Linked DNA regions of Aliamphritea ceti. The protein of the gene in region 1 interacts with the protein of each later gene in a pairwise test. Links are inferred from orthologs where the notes say so. Each region holds a gene or a part of one and is shown on either strand. Other genes may lie near its edges. The genes, in order: trkA and ptsN.

Evidence for each region.
Region 2: the proteins of trkA (region 1) and ptsN interact in binary tests that used the Escherichia coli proteins (3 or more experiments, as listed by UniProt). The link is inferred for Aliamphritea ceti from one-to-one orthologs.

The regions. Positions count from the first base shown.
Region 1 is NZ_AP025282.1:56,130-65,445, reverse strand. Bases 2,049-4,990 are described here. They hold trkA (Trk system potassium transporter TrkA), read left to right. Parts: upstream 2,049-2,802; coding sequence 2,803-4,179; downstream 4,180-4,990. Other genes in these bases: OCU49_RS00265 (TrkH family potassium uptake protein), read left to right, coding at 4,201-4,990; rsmB (16S rRNA (cytosine(967)-C(5))-methyltransferase RsmB), read left to right, coding at 2,049-2,774. In the rest of the region: def (peptide deformylase), read left to right, coding at 1-482; fmt (methionyl-tRNA formyltransferase), read left to right, coding at 492-1,448; more of rsmB, read left to right, coding at 1,458-2,048; more of OCU49_RS00265, read left to right, coding at 4,991-5,649; OCU49_RS00260 (lysophospholipid acyltransferase family protein), read right to left, coding at 5,752-6,636; OCU49_RS00255 (YtoQ family protein), read left to right, coding at 6,741-7,187; glyQ (glycine--tRNA ligase subunit alpha), read left to right, coding at 7,391-8,365; glyS (glycine--tRNA ligase subunit beta), read left to right, coding at 8,365-9,316. UniProt on the Escherichia coli protein: Part of the constitutive potassium transport systems TrkG and TrkH. May regulate the transport activity of TrkG and TrkH systems. Binds to NAD(+) and NADH.
Region 2 is NZ_AP025282.1:1,349,618-1,358,910, reverse strand. The notes cover bases 16-2,934. They hold ptsN (PTS IIA-like nitrogen regulatory protein PtsN), read left to right. Parts: upstream 16-1,203; coding sequence 1,204-1,665; downstream 1,666-2,934. Other genes in these bases: OCU49_RS06185 (HPr family phosphocarrier protein), read left to right, coding at 2,595-2,864; rapZ (RNase adapter RapZ), read left to right, coding at 1,667-2,533; hpf (ribosome hibernation-promoting factor, HPF/YfiA family), read left to right, coding at 895-1,185; OCU49_RS06205 (RNA polymerase factor sigma-54), read left to right, coding at 16-849. In the rest of the region: more of OCU49_RS06205, read left to right, coding at 1-15; mgtE (magnesium transporter), read left to right, coding at 2,994-4,343; ribosome biogenesis factor YjgA, read left to right, coding at 4,383-4,925; OCU49_RS06170 (YhdP family protein), read right to left, coding at 4,949-8,863; rng (ribonuclease G), read right to left, coding at 8,869-9,293. UniProt on the Escherichia coli protein: Seems to have a role in regulating nitrogen assimilation.

The DNA.
Region 1 (9,316 bases):
TTCCAGATCCACGCCTTCGCACCCTTGCGGAGCCAGTTACCGAATTCAATGACGAGTTACGCCAACTGGTCAAAGATATGTTTGAAACTATGTACGACGCACCAGGCATTGGTCTGGCAGCGACTCAGGTGAATGTTCATCAGCGTATCATCACTATCGATCTATCCGAAGAGAAGAACGAGCCAATGGTGATTATTAACCCTGTTGTTGAGCCTCTGACCACAGAAACCGACAAAATGCAGGAAGGCTGCCTTTCTGTGCCGGGCTTCTATGAAAACGTCGTGCGGCCTAACAAAGTCCGTTTGACCGCCCATAATGAGCATGGTGAAGAATACACAATGGAAGCCGATGAGCTGCTGGCTGTATGCATTCAGCATGAAATTGATCATCTGGATGGCAAGCTTTTTGTTGACTACCTGTCTCCGCTGAAACGCAACCGTATTCGCAGTAAGCTGGAAAAAGCTCACCGCCAACACGTATAAGGGACGCTCATGTCTGACTCAGCCAAGGGATTGCGGATAGTTTTCGCCGGAACCCCGGACTTTGCCGCCACTAATTTACAGGCTCTGATAAATGCCGGTCATAACGTTATTGGCGTTTACACCCAGCCTGACCGACCGGCAGGGCGGGGGCGCAAACTCAAGCCCAGCCCGGTAAAGCAAGTCGCCCTGGATAATCAGTTAGATGTGTTTCAGCCCCTGAACTTTAAAGAAGAAGGCGCGCTGGATATTCTGCAAAACCTGCAGGCCGACCTGATGGTCGTCGTTGCCTACGGCATTTTACTTCCCAAAGTCGTACTGGAAGCACCTCGTCTTGGCTGCATTAATGTTCATGCTTCACTGCTTCCACGCTGGCGTGGCGCTGCGCCGATACATCGCGCGGTATTAGCAGGGGATACTGAAACAGGCGTCACAATCATGCAGATGGACGAAGGCCTGGATACCGGAGGTATGCTGTTAAAAAGCAGCTGCGCAATTAACCCCTGTGAATCCAGCGGTGAACTGCATGACAAGCTGGCAGTCATTGGCGCTGAAGCTCTGCTAAAAAGCCTTCCAGGACTGGCAGACAGCAGCCTTATAGCTGAGCCTCAGGACAACGAGCAAGCAAATTATGCTCACAAGCTTGAAAAGGCCGAAGGCTCTATCGACTGGCAACAAAGCGCTACAAGAATTGCCAGACAAATTTGCGGCTTATCCCCCTGGCCAGTTGCCTATACTCAGCTGAACGGCGAAACCATGCGCATATGGCAAGCTGAAGTAAGCGATCAGACAACTAACGCTGCCGCCGGATCAGTCGTCAGTACAGATAAAAAGGCTATTCACATCGCCTGTGGTGAAGGTGTACTTAGCTTATTGCATATTCAACTGCCAGGCAGTAAAGCTATGCCAACGTCTGCTGTACTCAACTCTAAACGTGATTTATTCGCCGACGGCATGCAGCTGGGATAAACCAAATATATGAACAGTCGCGCTATTGCCGCTCAGACTCTGACACCTATTTTGCTACAGAAAGCATCGCTGAATACCGAGTTGAGCAAAGGCCTCAACAGAGTGGCAGAACGGGACAGAGGGCTTCTCCAACAGCTTTGCTATGGTACACTACGCAACCTTCCACGTTTGCAGGCGCTCACTAACCATATGCTTAAGAAACCTTTTAAGCAGCAGGAACAGGATCTTCAGGCGCTGTTGATGCTAGGCATGTATCAGCTACTTGAAATGCGAATACCACCTCATGCCAGTATTGGTGAAACCGTTGAAGCATGCGTCCAGCTAAATAAACCATGGGCGAAAGGCCTACTAAACGGCGTTCTCCGTCGCTTGCAGCGCGAACAGGAAAGTATCTTTTCAAACCTGGAAAACGAGCCTGAGTTTCGCTTCAATCACCCGACCTGGATAATCGACAAGTTACGTCATAACTGGCCAAATCACTGGGAATATATTCTCGAGCAGAATAACCAGCAACCGCCTATGACGCTACGGATTAATCAGCAGCGCTGTACCCGGGATCAATATCTTGACTGGCTCGACGAAGCCGACATAGACGCTTTTGCCGGAGAGCATTCTCCACAAGCTATTCAGCTGGATGAAGCATGCGACGTTGATTTGCTCCCTGGTTTTGATGAAGGCCTTGCCAGCGTGCAGGACGAAGCCGCTCAACTCAGCGCAGAATTACTGGATTTACAGCCAGGTCAGCGCGTTCTGGACACCTGCGCAGCACCTGGCGGAAAACTCTGTCACATTGTCGAGCAAGAACCAGGTCTGAGCGCAGCAATTGGCGTAGAGCTTGAAGCTAAACGTGCTGTCCGCATTGAAGAAAACCTCCAACGCCTGCAACTCGACGCTGAAGTCATCGTTTCTGACGCTGCTTCGCAGGATTGGTGGGATGGTCAGTTATTTGATCGGATTCTGATTGATGCTCCCTGTTCTGCCAGTGGCGTTATTCGCCGTCACCCGGACATTAAAGGCCTGCGCCGCAATGAAGATTTAAAGCCTCTGGCCGATATCCAACTGGCCATCCTGAAAAATGGCTGGCAGATGTTACAACCCGGCGGCAAGCTTGTTTACGCAACCTGCTCCATATTCCCCCAGGAAAACGAACGGGTAGTTGAACGCTTTCTAAAGCAGCAAGAAGACGCAGTACACCACGATATAGAAGCCAGCTGGGGCCAGGCAAGACCTTTCGGCCGCCAACTGTTTCCGCAACCGGACGGTCACGATGGTTTCTATTACGCACTACTGAGCAAAGCAGAAAGCCCCGATAACGGCGGCGAGTGACTATTCAGCATAAAGGTAGCAGTGAGAAATGAAGATCATCATTCTCGGAGCAGGGCAGGTAGGCGGAACCTTAGCGGAAAACCTGGCCAACGAAGCAAACGATATTACCATTGTTGATACTGACATTGGCCGTTTACGTGAGTTACAGGACCGTATCGACATCCGGACCACCGAAGGTAAGGCGTCTCACCCTGGCGTACTTGAACAGGCCGGTGCACAAGATGCTGATATGCTAATTGCTGTAACAAACAGCGATGAAGTGAATATGATCGCCTGCCAGTTTGCTCACACTCTGTTCAATACGCCGACTAAAATTGCCCGGGTCCGGGAACACGATTACCTGCGACATAACCGTGAAGTTTTCTGCAACAAATCAATTCCTATTGATGTTCTTATCAGCCCTGAAGAGTTAGTTACCAAACATATTAAGCGGCTTATCGAACACCCCGGTGCACTACAGGTGCTTGATTTCGCTGACGGCAAAGCCCAGCTAGTAGCAGTAAAGGCATACTACGGTGGCCCACTGGTTGGCCACGAAATATCTTTCCTGCGCACTCACATGCCTTCTGTGGATACCCGTGTAGCAGCTATTTTTCGCCAGGGTAGCCCTATCATTCCAAAAGGCGATACCGTCATCGAAGCAGATGACGAAGTATTTTTCATCGCTGCAAAGAAAGATATTCTGTCAGTTATGAGTGAGCTTCGACGACTCGACAGCCCTTATAAACGCATTATTATTGCTGGTGGCGGCAACATCGGCGCCCGTTTGGCAAGTAGCATTGAAAGTAAGTTTCAGGTCAAAATCATTGAGCGCGACCTGAAGCGCTGTCACGATCTGGCTAAGCGCCTTGATAACACAATTGTTCTTAATGGCAGCGCCTCGGACAAAGACCTGTTGCTGGAAGAAAACATCGAGGATACCGATGTTTTCTGCGCGCTAACCAATGATGACGAAGCCAACATCATGGCGTCTATGCTGGCAAAAAGGTTAGGTGTTCGTACTGTAATGACACTGATTAACAACCCGGCATATGTTGATTTAGTGCAGGGTGGGGTAATCGATATCGCGATCTCTCCTCAGCAAACCACCATTGGCAGCCTGCTGACGCATGTTCGCCGGGGTGATGTAGCAGCAGTTCACTCTCTGCGCCGCGGGGCCGCTGAAGCTCTTGAAGCAGTTGCCCATGGCGACAAGCGCAGTTCAAAAGTAGTCGGCAAAGCCATTGAAGATATCGATCTTCCGGCCGGCACAACCATAGGTGCAATTGTCCGTAATGATCAGGTCCTGATTGCTCATGATGATGTCGTCGTTGAAAATGACGATCATGTCATCCTGTTCCTGATCGACAAGCGTAAAATTCGTGAAGTCGAGCGCCTCTTCCAGGTTGGCCTGGGCTTCTTCTGATAACCGGACGGCACTGATCTTATGCACTATAAAGTGATACTCCGCATACTTGGCATCTTGCTGATGATCTTCAGCTTCACCATGTTGCCACCGGTGTTAATTGATATTCTTCACAGCGGCCAGTCCAGTAAAGCATTCCTCACCGGTTTCCTGATTACACTGCTAACAGGCTTCATCATCTGGCTACCTGTTTATAAAGTGAAGCAGGATCTACGCACCCGCGACGGTTTCCTGATTACAGTTCTTTTCTGGTCGGTACTCGGATTATTCGGTGCGATTCCGTTTATTTTGCTTGAAGAGTTACCCCTAAGCTTTGTAGATGCTGTATTTGAATCTCTCTCCGGACTAACAACAACCGGTGCGACCGTCATTACCGGCATAGACGACCTGCCGAAAGCAATACTGTTTTACCGTCAGCAACTTCAGTGGCTGGGGGGTATGGGGATTATCGTACTCGCCGTTGCGATTCTACCAATGCTTGGCATCGGTGGGATGCAGCTCTACCGAGCTGAGACGCCAGGCCCGGTTAAGGATAGTAAGTTAACTCCACGTATTACAGAGACCGCAAAAGCTCTCTGGTACATTTATTTATCGCTGACAGTTGCCTGCGCGCTGGGTTACTGGCTGGCCGGGATGAGTCTGTTTGATGCTGTCAGTCATAGCTTTTCAACGGTAGCGATTGGTGGTTTCTCCACCCACGACGCAAGTATCGGTTACTTCGACAGCCCGCTGATTGAAGCAATCTGTATTTTCTTCATGATTATTTCAGCAGTAAATTTCGGGCTGCATTTCTTTGCCTGGCGGCAGCGGTCTATCAGTCATTACTGGCAAGATCCGGAGTTTAAGTTCTACCTTTGGATTCTCGGCTGCATCAGTTTGCTTGCATCCTTAGTGTTAATTTTCACCGGTACTTACGAACCGTTAGAGTCGATTCGAAAAGCAGTATTTGAAGTAGTCTCTATTGCCACTACAACTGGCTTCGCCACTGCCGACTTTGCACAATGGCCTGTAATGTTACCGTTTTTGTTATTCGTAGCAGCCTTCTCAGGCGGTTGTGCAGGCTCTACCGGCGGCGGTATGAAAGTTATTCGTATTCTTCTGATCCTGAAACAGGGTTCCAGGGAAATCACCCGACTAATTCACCCCAATGCGGTCATCCCCGTTAAACTTGGCAAAACACCTATCTCAGACCGTGTTCTGGAGGCCGTATGGGGCTTTTTCTCCGTATACCTCATAGTGTTCGTGATAATGCTCATAATCCTCTTAGGTACAGGCTTAGACCAGATAACTGCATGGTCTGCAGTAGGTGCAACACTGAACAACCTAGGACCCGGGCTAGGTCAGGTGGCAGCACATTACGGTGATCTAAATACTCCTGCTAAATGGGTCTTATGCTTTGCTATGCTTCTGGGCCGCCTTGAAGTATTCACTTTACTGGTACTCTTCACACCAGCATTCTGGAAGCGATAAACCAAAATGCACATATTAAAAAAGGCGCTCTGAAGCGCCTTTTTAAATTCTTATCTCTCACTAAAAAATGGAAATAATGGGAGAGAAAAGGGCAGTACATATTTAATCATATAACGATGCCTCACCTTCAGGGCGACGACCAAAACGACGATACTCCCACTGATACTGCTCTGGCACCTGACGTACGCAATACTCAACTTCCTCATTCATAGCCGTAGCTGCTTCAGTCAGATCTTTACTATTTATATTTCCAGTTGCTTTATGAAAGTGCAGTTCAAAACCTCCATCAACCCGTTTTGCATATCCGGATACAACTACAGCACCAGTCTGTGCAGCCAACTGAGGCAGTAATTTCATCGTAAAAGCTGACACGCCCATAAATGGCGCAAAAATGCCGCCAGACGCATCGGGTTCCTGATCCGGCAAAATCCCTAATACTTCATTTTTACGCAGGCACTTCACAGCCATACGTACGCCTTTTACATTTGCCGGCGCTAACTGTGTACCTACTCTTTCTCGCTTTCGACGGACAAGATCATCCATCATTTTGATTTTTGCAGGCTTATACATAACCGTCAGTTTACAATTTTCACTCAGCCAAAAATTCAGAATTTCCCAATTGCCAATATGTGGAGCAAGCAGAATAACACCTCGCCCCTCTGCAATTGCATCATCTAAAACATTGGCACCATGTACTACTTTAATTGTTTTCAAAACCCGCTCGGGCCGCCAAATCCAGGACATCCCCATTTCGCCGGCTGAGCGGCCGGTTTCCTGAAGACTCTCAGCAACTAACTCTTGTTGTGCATTGTTACTTAACTCTGGAAAGCAGGCATTTATATTTCTACGAGTATTGATGGCAGACTTACCATCACCTTTACTCATGCGTCGGCCTAGATATGCACCAAAACTTCTAGCCAGCGACAAAGGTAATAAAGACAGCAAAAATAATAAGCCAACGGCGAGGGGGCCTTTAAATTGTTTCACGTGAAACCTTTTGTCATAGAGATGAGAATTCGCAGCCATTATAATGGTTGACAGATAAGGTGAGAAATAAGAAATCCAACTTAGAACACGACCGGAGCAAAATAATGCAATACAGCGTATACCTGTCAGGTGAAATTCATACTGACTGGCGCGATAAAATCAAAGCCGCCATTAAAGAACAAAACCTGCCTATTACAGTAATGACCCCGAACACTGACCATGGCTCAAGTGATGACTGCGGTGTAAACATCCTGGGTGCAGAAGAGAACAACTACTGGAAAGACCACAAAGCAGCAAAAATTAATAGCATGCGGCACATTACTGCTATCCAGCGTGCAGATATTGTTGTCGTCCGCTTTGGCGACAAATACCGTCAATGGAACGCAGCTTTTGACGCAGGTATGGCAGCAGCACTAGGTAAATCTTTGATTGTTGAACATGCAGAAGAGCTCACGCACCCACTTAAAGAGATTGATGCTGCAGCACAAGCAACAGCAAAAAATACAGAAGAAGTAATCGAGATACTTAAATACCTGACTCTTGATTACTAAACACCTGCAAACATCAGGATGGCAGCAGCCATCCTGCACATCTCCTTTCATCCATTCTGTTCACTAATAGAAACACAAAGGCCATTATCGTAAACAACCATTCGAAATATCTGTAATTTCTTATCCGTGCACGACAGATTGCCGCCCATCAGGCCAGCAATATCATGTATAATTCTGCTCTATTTTTTTACTGTTAACCCACTATGGTGATCTCCGTGACAGACAAAGCGAGCTCAGATGCCAGCACCTTTCAAGGCTTAATCCTGGCGCTGCAAGAATACTGGTCAGATAAAGGCTGCGTTGTGGTACAGCCTCTGGATATGGAAGTAGGGGCAGGCACATTCCACCCAGCTACATTCCTGCGTTCAATCGGGCCGGAAAACTGGAACTCTGCTTACGTACAACCAAGCCGTCGTCCAACTGACGGTCGTTACGGCGACAACCCAAACCGCCTACAACACTACTATCAGTTTCAGGTAGTTATGAAGCCGTCTCCAGACAACCTACAGGAACTATACCTGGGGTCTTTGGAGCGTATTGGCATCGACACTCTGGTACATGACGTTCGCTTCGTAGAAGACAACTGGGAGTCGCCAACACTTGGCGCCTGGGGTCTAGGCTGGGAAGTATGGCTAAATGGAATGGAAGTTTCTCAGTTTACTTACTTCCAACAAGCAGGCGGCATTGAATGTTACCCAGTGACCGGCGAAATAACATACGGCCTGGAACGCCTGGCAATGTATGTTCAGGATGTTGAAAGTGTTTACGACCTGATCTGGACATACAATCCTGACGGCACGCCTGTAACTTATGGCGACGTATTCCATCAGAACGAAGTAGAGCAATCTACTTACAACTTTGAACACGCTGACGTACCTATGCTGTTCACAAATTTCGACCATTACGAAAGCGAATGCCGCAAGCTTCTGGAACTGGATACACCTTTACCATTACCTGCTTACGAACAGGTATTAAAAGCTTCTCATACATTCAACTTGCTTGACGCCCGTCATGCGATTTCAGTGACAGAACGTCAGCGCTACATTCTTCGCGTCCGCACACTGGCCCGCGAAGTTGCTCATGCATATTACGATGCACGTAAAGCACTGGGCTTCCCGATGGCATCTGAAGCCATCCGCAACGAAGTATTAGCCGCCAGTGCAGAGGAGAGCAAGTAATGGCCACGCAAGATTTTTTAGTTGAACTGGGCACGGAAGAACTGCCACCGGCAGCTCTGCAGTCACTCTCCAATGCTCTGAAGCAGGAAATCTGCAATGGCATTCAGGAACAGTTCGGTAAGCAAGTAGCTTTTGCTGACGATGATGTAAATGCATATGCAGCGCCACGCCGCCTTGCTGTTTTGATCAGCAATTTAGAAACAGAAGTACCACGCAGCAGCTTTTTTATGCAAGGCCCGCCAGCCCGTATTGCATATGATGCGGACGGTAACCCAACTAAGGCACTCGCAGGCTTCGCAAAAAAATGCGGCGCAACTGTAGAACAGCTTGAAGAAGTAGACGGCAAAATGGGTTTCCGTCAGGAAACACCTGCTAAACCGTTGATCAACGAGCTGTCCGCTATTGTTGAAAATGCCATCCAAAAACTACCTATCCCTAAGCGCATGCGTTGGGGCGCTTCACGGACTGAATTCGTTCGTCCGACAAAGTGGCTGGTTATGCTGCTTGGTGACCAGGTAATTGAAGGTGAAGTATTTGGGTTAAATCCAGGTCGCTCCACTATGGGTCATCGCTTCCATCACAACGAAGCTATCGAACTGAATAACGCTAACGAATATTTGGAAAACCTGGAAAGCGTTGGCATGGTTATCGCCGACTTCGAAGAACGCCGAGAGAAAATCCGCGCTCAGGTTGAAGCCGAAGGCGTTAAGATCAACGCTGTCATTCAAATAGATGATGACCTGCTAGACGAAGTAACAGCACTTAATGAATGGCCAGTAGCACTCACAGGACGCTTTGATGAGCGCTTTCTGGAGGTACCTTCACAGGCACTCATCAGCTCAATGAAAGAGCACCAGAAATACTTCCACGTGACGGACACAGAAGGGCAGTTACTGCCTTATTTCGTAACGATTGCTAACATCGAATCTAAAGATCCGGCCAAAGTTATCG
Region 2 (9,293 bases), 1.3 Mb from region 1 along the record:
AGTGAATGCCTGATGCTGCAACTTAATCAGCTGCCGGCAGACACTGCTTACCTCAAAGAAACACGCAAAGTTGTCAGCCAATACCTGCCCATCCTTGGCAATCATGACTACAAATTATTAATGCGTAAAACCCGCCTGAAAGAACCTCAGTTACAGGCAGTAGTTGCTCTGATCCAGACACTTAATCCAAAACCTGGCGCCAGCATTACAACTACACATTCAGAGTATGTAATTCCTGATGTATTCGTCAGCCAAGATAAAGGTATATGGCAAGTCCGGCTAAGTCCGGAAGCATCCCCCCGCCTGCGCATAAACGACAGCTATGCAGATTTAATTAAGCGCGCAGATAACAGCCCGGATAATACCTATCTGAAAAGTCATTTACAGGAAGCCCGCTGGTTTATAAAAAGCATTCTCAGCCGTAATGAAACTTTACTCAAAGTAACCCGGGAAATTGTTGCCCGTCAGCAAGACTTCCTGGAAGAAGGCGAAGAAGCCATGCGACCAATGGTACTGCACGATATTGCCGAAGCTGTCGATATGCATGAATCAACCATTTCCAGAGTTACAACCCAAAAGTACATGCATACCCCAAGGGGTATTTTCGAACTAAAATATTTTTTCTCCAGTCACGTCAGTACCGACGGCGGTGGAACCTGTTCTTCTACTGCAATACGTGCACTGATTAAAAAACTGGTTGCAGCTGAAAGCCCTGCAAAACCACTGAGTGACAATAAGATTACTCAACTGCTGGATGAGCAGGGAATTAAAGTCGCCCGACGAACCATTGCTAAATATCGCGAGTCTTTGAACATTCCACCTTCAAATGAGCGAAAGCGTCTGGTTTAATGAAATTACGGATTATGTCCGTAATGCACTAACAAGGAGATTGCCATGCAAATCAATATTTCTGGTCACCATGTTGAACTGACAGATTCACTGAGCAACTATGTGCACAGCAAATTCAGTAAGCTGGAACGTCACTTTGACAACATCACCAATGCTCAGGTAACTCTGAGCATAGAAAAGAGCCGGCAGAAGGCTGAAGGTGATGTTCACGTAGCCGGTGGCCAACTGTTCGCGACACACGAACACGATGACATGTATGCAGCAATTGATGGCCTGATTGACAAGCTCGATCGACAGGTTATCAAACATAAAGAAAAACTTAAGAATCACAAATAGCAACGTTTCTGAAACCATATGTTAATCAAAGATCTACTCAGCCCCTCAAGAGTGCTCCACGCTCTTGAGGGCGGCAGTAAAAAACGCACCCTAGAACTCATCAGTCAAACTATCTCTCAGCAACTGGACGATCTTGAGGAAGAAGACATTTTCTCAGGCCTGATTGGTCGCGAACGCCTCGGAAGTACAGGTATTGGAGAAGGTGTTGCAATACCTCATTGCAGACTGGATAACTATAGCCAGGTCGTAGGCTGTCTTGTTCAGCTGGCCAAACCCATCGACTTTGATGCAATTGACGGCGCTCCGGTTGATTTACTATTCGTCCTGCTAGTACCGGCAGACGCCTGTGATAAGCATCTGCAGACGCTAGGTAACCTGGCCGAATTATTCAGTCAGGCAGAATTTCGCCAGCAACTGCGCAACGCACCTTCAGCTGAAGCACTGCTAGAAATCGCAACTCATTACAAGGTTGATAACTGATATGAAACTTGTGGTGATAAGCGGCCGCTCAGGGTCTGGCAAAAGCACAGCCCTCCAGGCCCTGGAAGACATTGGCTTTTATTGCATCGATAACTTGCCAGCACAGCTGTTACCACAACTGATAACCCGACCACCGGAAAAACCTAGCCAGGACGCCCCAAAGACACTGTTGGCAGTCAGCATAGATGCCCGAAACCCACTCAGTAACCTTGAAGAGTTTCCGGCAATCTTCAAAAAATTGCGGGCTAACCAACAGGTAAGCTGCGAACTTTTATACCTTGATAGCAGTGAAGAGATTCTCCTCAAACGCTACAGCGCTACGCGTCGCAAACACCCTCTTTCAGATGATCAACTCAGCTTAAAAGACGCCATCGCTTATGAGCGCGAATTGCTTAGTCCGTTAGCAGTACTCGCTGACTTACGCCTAGACACTACACGCCTCTCTCTGTATCAGCTTCGCGACAGCATCAAACTGCGCATTATGCAAAAACAGGAACAGGGGCTTTCCATACAGTTTGAGTCCTTCGGTTTCAAGCACGGCTTACCGCTGGATCTGGACTTCACCTACGATGTACGCTGCCTACCTAACCCTTACTGGCTCCCACCATTACGGGAATACACTGGCTTACAGCAACCGGTTATCGACTTCCTGAGCCAGGAAAGTGAAGTAAAAGAAATGCTCGCAGATATCACCGCATATCTGGAAAAATGGTTACCTGTTTTCGAGAAAAATAACCGTAGCTATGTCACTATCGGTATTGGCTGCACCGGCGGGCACCATCGCTCGGTATTTATTGCCGAACAGCTGACTAGCCATTTCAGACGAACTATGGATAATGTCCATGTCAGGCATCGTGAACTGCCTTAAGGAATTCAGACTCTTCAGATGCCAGCCTGGCAACTGAATAACCAGAGGTGCATATAATTTTATGCAGGAACAACAACTTACCATTATCAACAAACTCGGCTTACATGCCCGGGCTGCCGCTAAGCTGATTAACCTAACCAGCAAATTTAGCTGCGACATTCAGCTGGCTAAAGACGGCCGTCAGGTAGATGGCAAAAGTATTATGTCGGTAATGATGCTCGCCGCCAGCAAAGGCACCGAGCTGACAATCAGCACTGACGGTGAAGACGAACAGGAAGCACTTAGTGCTATTGTTGAACTGATCAACAACCGATTCGACGAAGCAGAATAACCCAGTTACTGTTCCACCTCCTGCAATCATCCCTTATCCCTTGAAAAACAATCCGCTATAATAGGCCCTCACCGGTCTTATACCGGATACTCTCTCCCGTCATTTTATCCGGTAAAGCAGAGGTACTTGATGATCGAAACCACTGAAAGAACAGATCTAGATAAACTCTCAGAAGCTGTGGAAAGTGGTGAGTTCAAGCAAATACGCTATACCCTCAACAATACTCTGCGGCCTTCTGAAGTTGCACATCTACTGGAAAAATCCCCGCCAAAAGAACGGCGCTTACTCTGGAGCCTGATTCACCAGGAGCTGGAAGCAGATGTTCTTCAGGACCTGGGGGATGACGTTCGTACTGAAATTCTCAGCCAGATGGATGCGCATGAAGTACTAGCCATTACTGAAGCCCTAGAAACTGATGACATGGCCGATGTAATCCAGCAATTACCAGAAACGCTCACCCGGGAAATTCTGCGTTCTATGGGCAGCCAGAACCGGGAACGCCTGGAAGCGGTCCTGTCTTACCCGGAAGATACAGCCGGCGGCCTGATGAATACCGATACAATTACGGTACGTCCGGATATCAGCGTAGAGACTGCACTGCGTTTTTTACGGCGGCATGATGAGTTGCCGGATATGACCGACAGCCTGTTCGTCGTGAACCGCAGAGATGAATACATCGGTAACCTGCCACTTACGCGCATGCTAGTAAGCGACCCAACGATCACTGTTCGGGAAATCATGTTCACAGATGCCGAACCCATCGAAGCTGAAATGCCCGATGATAAAGTTGCACAACTGTTTGAACAGGAAGACCTTGTATCAGCTCCTGTTGTTGACGAAAACAACAAACTTCTTGGCCGTATTACTATCGATGACGTGGTTGATGTAATACGTGAAGATGCTGATCACTCGCTGATGAGTATGGCAGGCCTGGATGATGACGAAGATACCTTCGCGCCAATCATGAAAACTACCAGACGCAGGGCTGTCTGGTTAGGCGTCAATCTGATTACTGCCTTTATAGCCTCTGCTGTCATTGGTATTTTTGAAGATACAATCGACAAGGTCGTAGCGCTGGCAGTACTCATGCCGATAGTCGCAAGTATGGGTGGTATAGCCGGCAGCCAGGCTTTAACACTGGTGATACGGGGTCAGGCACTCGGTCACGTTGAGCGCTCCAATGCAGGCTGGCTGCTTAACCGTGAACTTGTCGTCGGCACCGTAAACGGTATTCTTTGGGCGGTTGTTGTCGCCATTATTGCTGTATTATGGTTCCAGGATACCACCATAGGCCTGATTATCGGCTGTGCCATTGTTATCAACTTGATAGCCGCCGCACTCGCCGGCACTATGCTACCTATTATTCTTAAGGCCTGGGGAATAGACCCGGCACTGGCTGGTAGCGTATTACTGACAACCATTACCGATGTAGTAGGCTTCTTTGCCTTTCTCGGTCTGGCAACCTTCTTCTATAGTTAGTGGTAGATAACCGCTAACCCCTTTAGTTAAGTGGACATTATGAGTAACGAATATTTCCCAGATTCTGACGAGCAAATTAATGATGACGAGGAATGGGTATCTAAAACCCAACGCAAACGTGAAGTCGAAGCTCAACAGGAGCTAGGCGCTAAAATCACGTTATTGAACAAAGAACAGGTTGAACAGGTACCTATGAGTGATGAGCTTCGCGCAGCTATTGCCGAAGCAGCTCGCCTTCAGCCTCGCTCGGAAGCCATTCGCAGGCATTTACAATACATTGGCCGCATAATGCGTAACGAAGATACCGAAGCCATTGAGGCCGCTCTGGATCGCTTTGAAGCAGGTAAGCAGGCACACGCTCAGATCTTTAAAAAGCTGGAACGCTGGCGTGACCGTCTGATTTTAGGCGACAACAGTGATCTGCAAGCATACTTAAATGAAGATGGCGGTGCCGATATTCAGCACTTGCGTCAGCTCTTACGTAACGCTAAGAAAGAACAGGCTCAGGAAAAGCCACCAGTCGCTGCCCGCAAACTGTTCAAATACCTGCGCGAACGGGCAGAATCTCAGCTACAACTTTAAACAATGCGAACAACAGGCGCAGATTAGTTCTCAACAACACCCTGCGCCTGTTTATTACCCGACACGATCAACTCCAGCTGCGGATCACTCCAATCCCCTTCCATCCGATAACGAACCGCTGCCACCTGCTGCTTAATCTCATCACCAAATAGCTTATCAATAATAAATGCAGCACCCGCAACTTGTGGTGCGCCTAGCAACACCGCTGCTATCGTTAAATTATCAGTAACAGGTAAAGTAACCTGCATCTGCTTATTAAGCGTTTCAGTGACCAGATCTATTTCACCTGACAGCTCTATATCAGCGGATGGGCCATCCAGCGTTAGAGGCTCAACACTGGACGCAATTCCATTCTCAATACGATAACGCCCTTTCAACACATCAAAACTGACGCCTTTCGCAAACAGATCCTTAAAATCCAACCTCAAGCGACGGCCTAAAGTATTTAAATTTAAAATACCAAAAATACGCAGAAAGTTTCCGGATGTGCCACTTTCAATCAGCCGGCCTTTCTCAGCAACAAAATCAAGTCCGCCCCGCAAGCGCGCCAAACTAAATTGCCATGGTGCACCGGGCCAGAACATCTTGGTATCGGAGCGAAAAACATTTGTTTCCAGAACCTCCTGATAGCCTGCGGTCATAAGGCTCTGGCCAACATTTTCACCACGCAGACTAAGCCGCATCTCTGATTGTGAAGGCGCTCCTGCAGACCAGCGTATATCGCCTTTAATCTCTAACTGATCCATTCTTCCGTAAAGGTCATTAATAACAGTATCGCCATCCTGATTACGCAGGTTAAACCCCCACTGCCCCCAACGCTTACCGTTATAAACTAACTGATCAACCTTCACATCAGCAGCGGGAAGCTCTCCGGGCCTGATTCCAGAATCGACGAAAGGCTCAACTGCCAGCTTATTCTCGTCAGACGAGGGGATAAGCGCATCGAAATCAATATATGTCAGATCGACATCATAAGGACTATTAATATCACTATACGTAAGGGTGCCCTGCACTGCAGAACTGTCAATACTCAACCGGCGCTGCTGACCAAAATCCCGCAATCCCAGGCGAACATCTTTTAATTCCGTACCACCAAATCTCAAAGCAGTAAAAGTCATATCCAATTCAGATATCGAATCAAGCGTACCAGTCGGCATCACGGCAACTTCATTGGCAGTGGATTTTTCATCAGAAAGGAATCCACTTTTGGCCAAAAACATCTGTAGCTGCTCAACATCCAACTGTAAGACATGACCTTCCAGGCTATAGCCTTTTTTAACCGGTAATGCGGCACGATCAGCCCCAAAAATAAACCGTCCACGCTCTATGCTGTCACCCTGCAAAGCTATGGAGGCAGCTAATCGCTGTCCTAAATTAAAATTAACAATAGGCTGCTCTGCAAAATTAATGGAAAAACGTGAAGGTAGCGCCTCACCTGACGGCTTATTCAGCGGATCAAAAAAGTTCAGTTCTGTTGTTTTCAAATCACTTTCGATGCGTAAATTAGAGCAACTGGCTGTACCGCAAATATCAAGCTTTGCCTTATATGCCTGATGACCCTGCATACCCTGAAGCACTGCTACTCCAGCCCACTCTTGAATTTTCTTCAGCTCTACCTTGGAGTTTAATGTCGTGGTAGTAACAGTCCCCTGATCAGTTTCACGACTATCAATTGAAGCGGTGAAAGGCTCGTTAAATAACTCGCCTGTTAATTCTTTAGCAGATAAGCCTTTACGCTGATTATAATTAAGACGCCCGGCCAGACGGCTCAGGCTCAACTTTCGAATATCTGACTTGAGTCGGCCTGCGGATAAATCAACAGAAACATCCACATCCGGCAATGCTTTAGGATCATTTAAAGGCAGATCTAAATTAACGACAGTTTTAGCCTGTCCAGTTAAACTCCACTGCTCTAGCTCTTTGATTGGTTCTGAGAAAATATTACTGCCCAGTAAGACATTCTGAATATCACTGGCATTGCCTTCAACCCATCCCAGTACTCGTAGTTTTTCAGAACCCGGCGGCAAATATACCCATGCCTGCTGCAGCTGACTGTCTTTTAATTTTCCTTGTGTGGCATAAACTTCCAGCCCCTGCTCACGCATTAACATAGTTGCATCTGTTGCGTTCACAGCTGGCCAGTTTGTGTCATATTCTATACTGCCGTTTTTAACATCCAGGAATAGCTGTACAACTTGCGGTTCATGGCTAAATGCTGACCGGGTATTAGTATGCAGCAATAAACTGCCTTCAGTTACATGCCCCTCCTTCACGGCAGAAGCTACCCAGTTATTTAATTCATCAGAGAGCTCTTTATGCGGTATCAATGTGGGCGCCAAACTACCGTCGGCATCTTTTATACCGATCAGCAATGTCAATTCACTACGAATTTCCGGATCCAGCGGAAGATAAAGGCTCCAGCGGCCACTGGCGTTAATACCTTCTTTACGTAAGCGCACTAAATCACTGCTAAGCGTGAGTATTTGTTCTTTTACATTAAAAAAAGTTGTGCCACGGGCATAATCAAAACGCCAACCTTCATTAAACTCTTCAGGGAAAAACAGGCCAAGATCATCACTGTCTAAATCAATCCTGCCATTCAGTTCAGCATTCAAATACGCCAGCTCAAGGCGACCATCAACCCCCTGCATTGCAGGTGCACCTTCATAGCCATTAAAACCAACACGGTCTAAGTCAGCAATGGCTGCAAAATCCAGCGGATTGATGACAGGTAACTGCACAACTGAGAGGTCAAGCACACCCGCTTTCGCCGGATCAGCGCCTAACCAGTCAATTTGAAGATTACGTACATTTCCCTGCAATGCCAGCAAAGCAATTTCATCACGTACTGATTGTGAAATAAGAGGCTGCTGAAGCAACCATGCCTCAAGACGACCAACATTCAGCTCAGGCATCGTAAGACGAAGCCCATTCAAATTTTCCTGAAGAACTGTTTCATTCAACCTTAACCGTGCTGAATTCAGCACTCCCTCAAGATGGCTGATACGCAAACGCTTTCGCCCTGCGTTTTCATCAAACACCAGATCAGCACTGAAATCCTGCAAATGAACGGGCTGAGGAATTAACAACTTCAACTCAAGAATATCTAACGCGGCACGTAGCCGTGTGACTACACCATTCTGCCAGCGACCCCAGAAATTTATTCCAGCCTCCACGCGCTCAACATCTTGAAGACTAAGCCCATCCTGATTCGGTAAGAACTTGTTGATAGCCCCCAATAAATCAGTAGACAAATCGGTGGCCTGCACATAAAAATCAACCGCCGGTGATACCTTCAGGTCATTACTTTCTAATATCAGTCGCAATAAACTTGCCGATTCATCCTGCTCTGCCAGTTGCATATCAATTGTTAGCTGATGCTGAGAAGAGGTATTTTCCAGCTGAGCACTCTGTAAATCTACAGAAACAACAGCACCGTTTTTCGGGATAAGACCTATCTTACTGTCTGATATATAGATACGTGGTTGGCTAAGCAGAACGGTGAGCCAGTCGGGTATTGCGGTTTCAACTTCAGAAGTATGCGTTGCTGCCACAGAGGAAACTTCCGGCACAACCACATTGGTATGTACGCCAGTCACATCAATACGTTGAAAAATCGGCTGTCCGCGCAACAGACTGGCAACAAAATTAAAACTCAGATCCAGGCTTTGCACCTGAATATCTAAACCCTCATCAGGCAAATTAGCCTGTAAGCCACTAACAAAAACTCTCGGGTAGCGGCCATCCCAGTCAGCACTTATCTGCTGCATTACAATGTCGACATTCAACTGCTGACTCAGATAAGCACTGATATTCTCACGGTAATCGCCAACCAATGGCATTAGCTGCCGAATTGCCAGCATAGCGATTACCAGCAACAATAAGACAGCCAGAATCAGCCAGTTTAGCCAGCGAAAACCCGATTTCAGTAACCCCATGATGCTTACCGTAACACCACATCGTAGTGTTCCGGGCTATACATAGATTCAGCCTGAAAGCGTATCGACTTCCCAATAAAAGCCTCCAATTCAGCAACATGATCAGAAGCATCATCCTGCAGCATATCAACCACCAACTCAGAAGCCAGCACTAGATAGCTGTCAGTATCATAGGCACGGTGCTGTCGCAGTATCTCACGGAAAATTTCGTAACAAACCGTTTCAGGCGTTTTAATTGACCCCCGCCCCTGACAATGCTCACAAGGCTGGCAAAGTATATGCTCCAGGCTCTCCCTGGTGCGTTTACGGGTCATTTCAACCAGACCTAGCTCGGACACCCCTGTGAGTTTGCACTTAACATGATCCTTTTCCAGAACTCGCTCGAGAGTGCGCAACACCTGACGCTGATGATCTTCATCCACCATGTCAA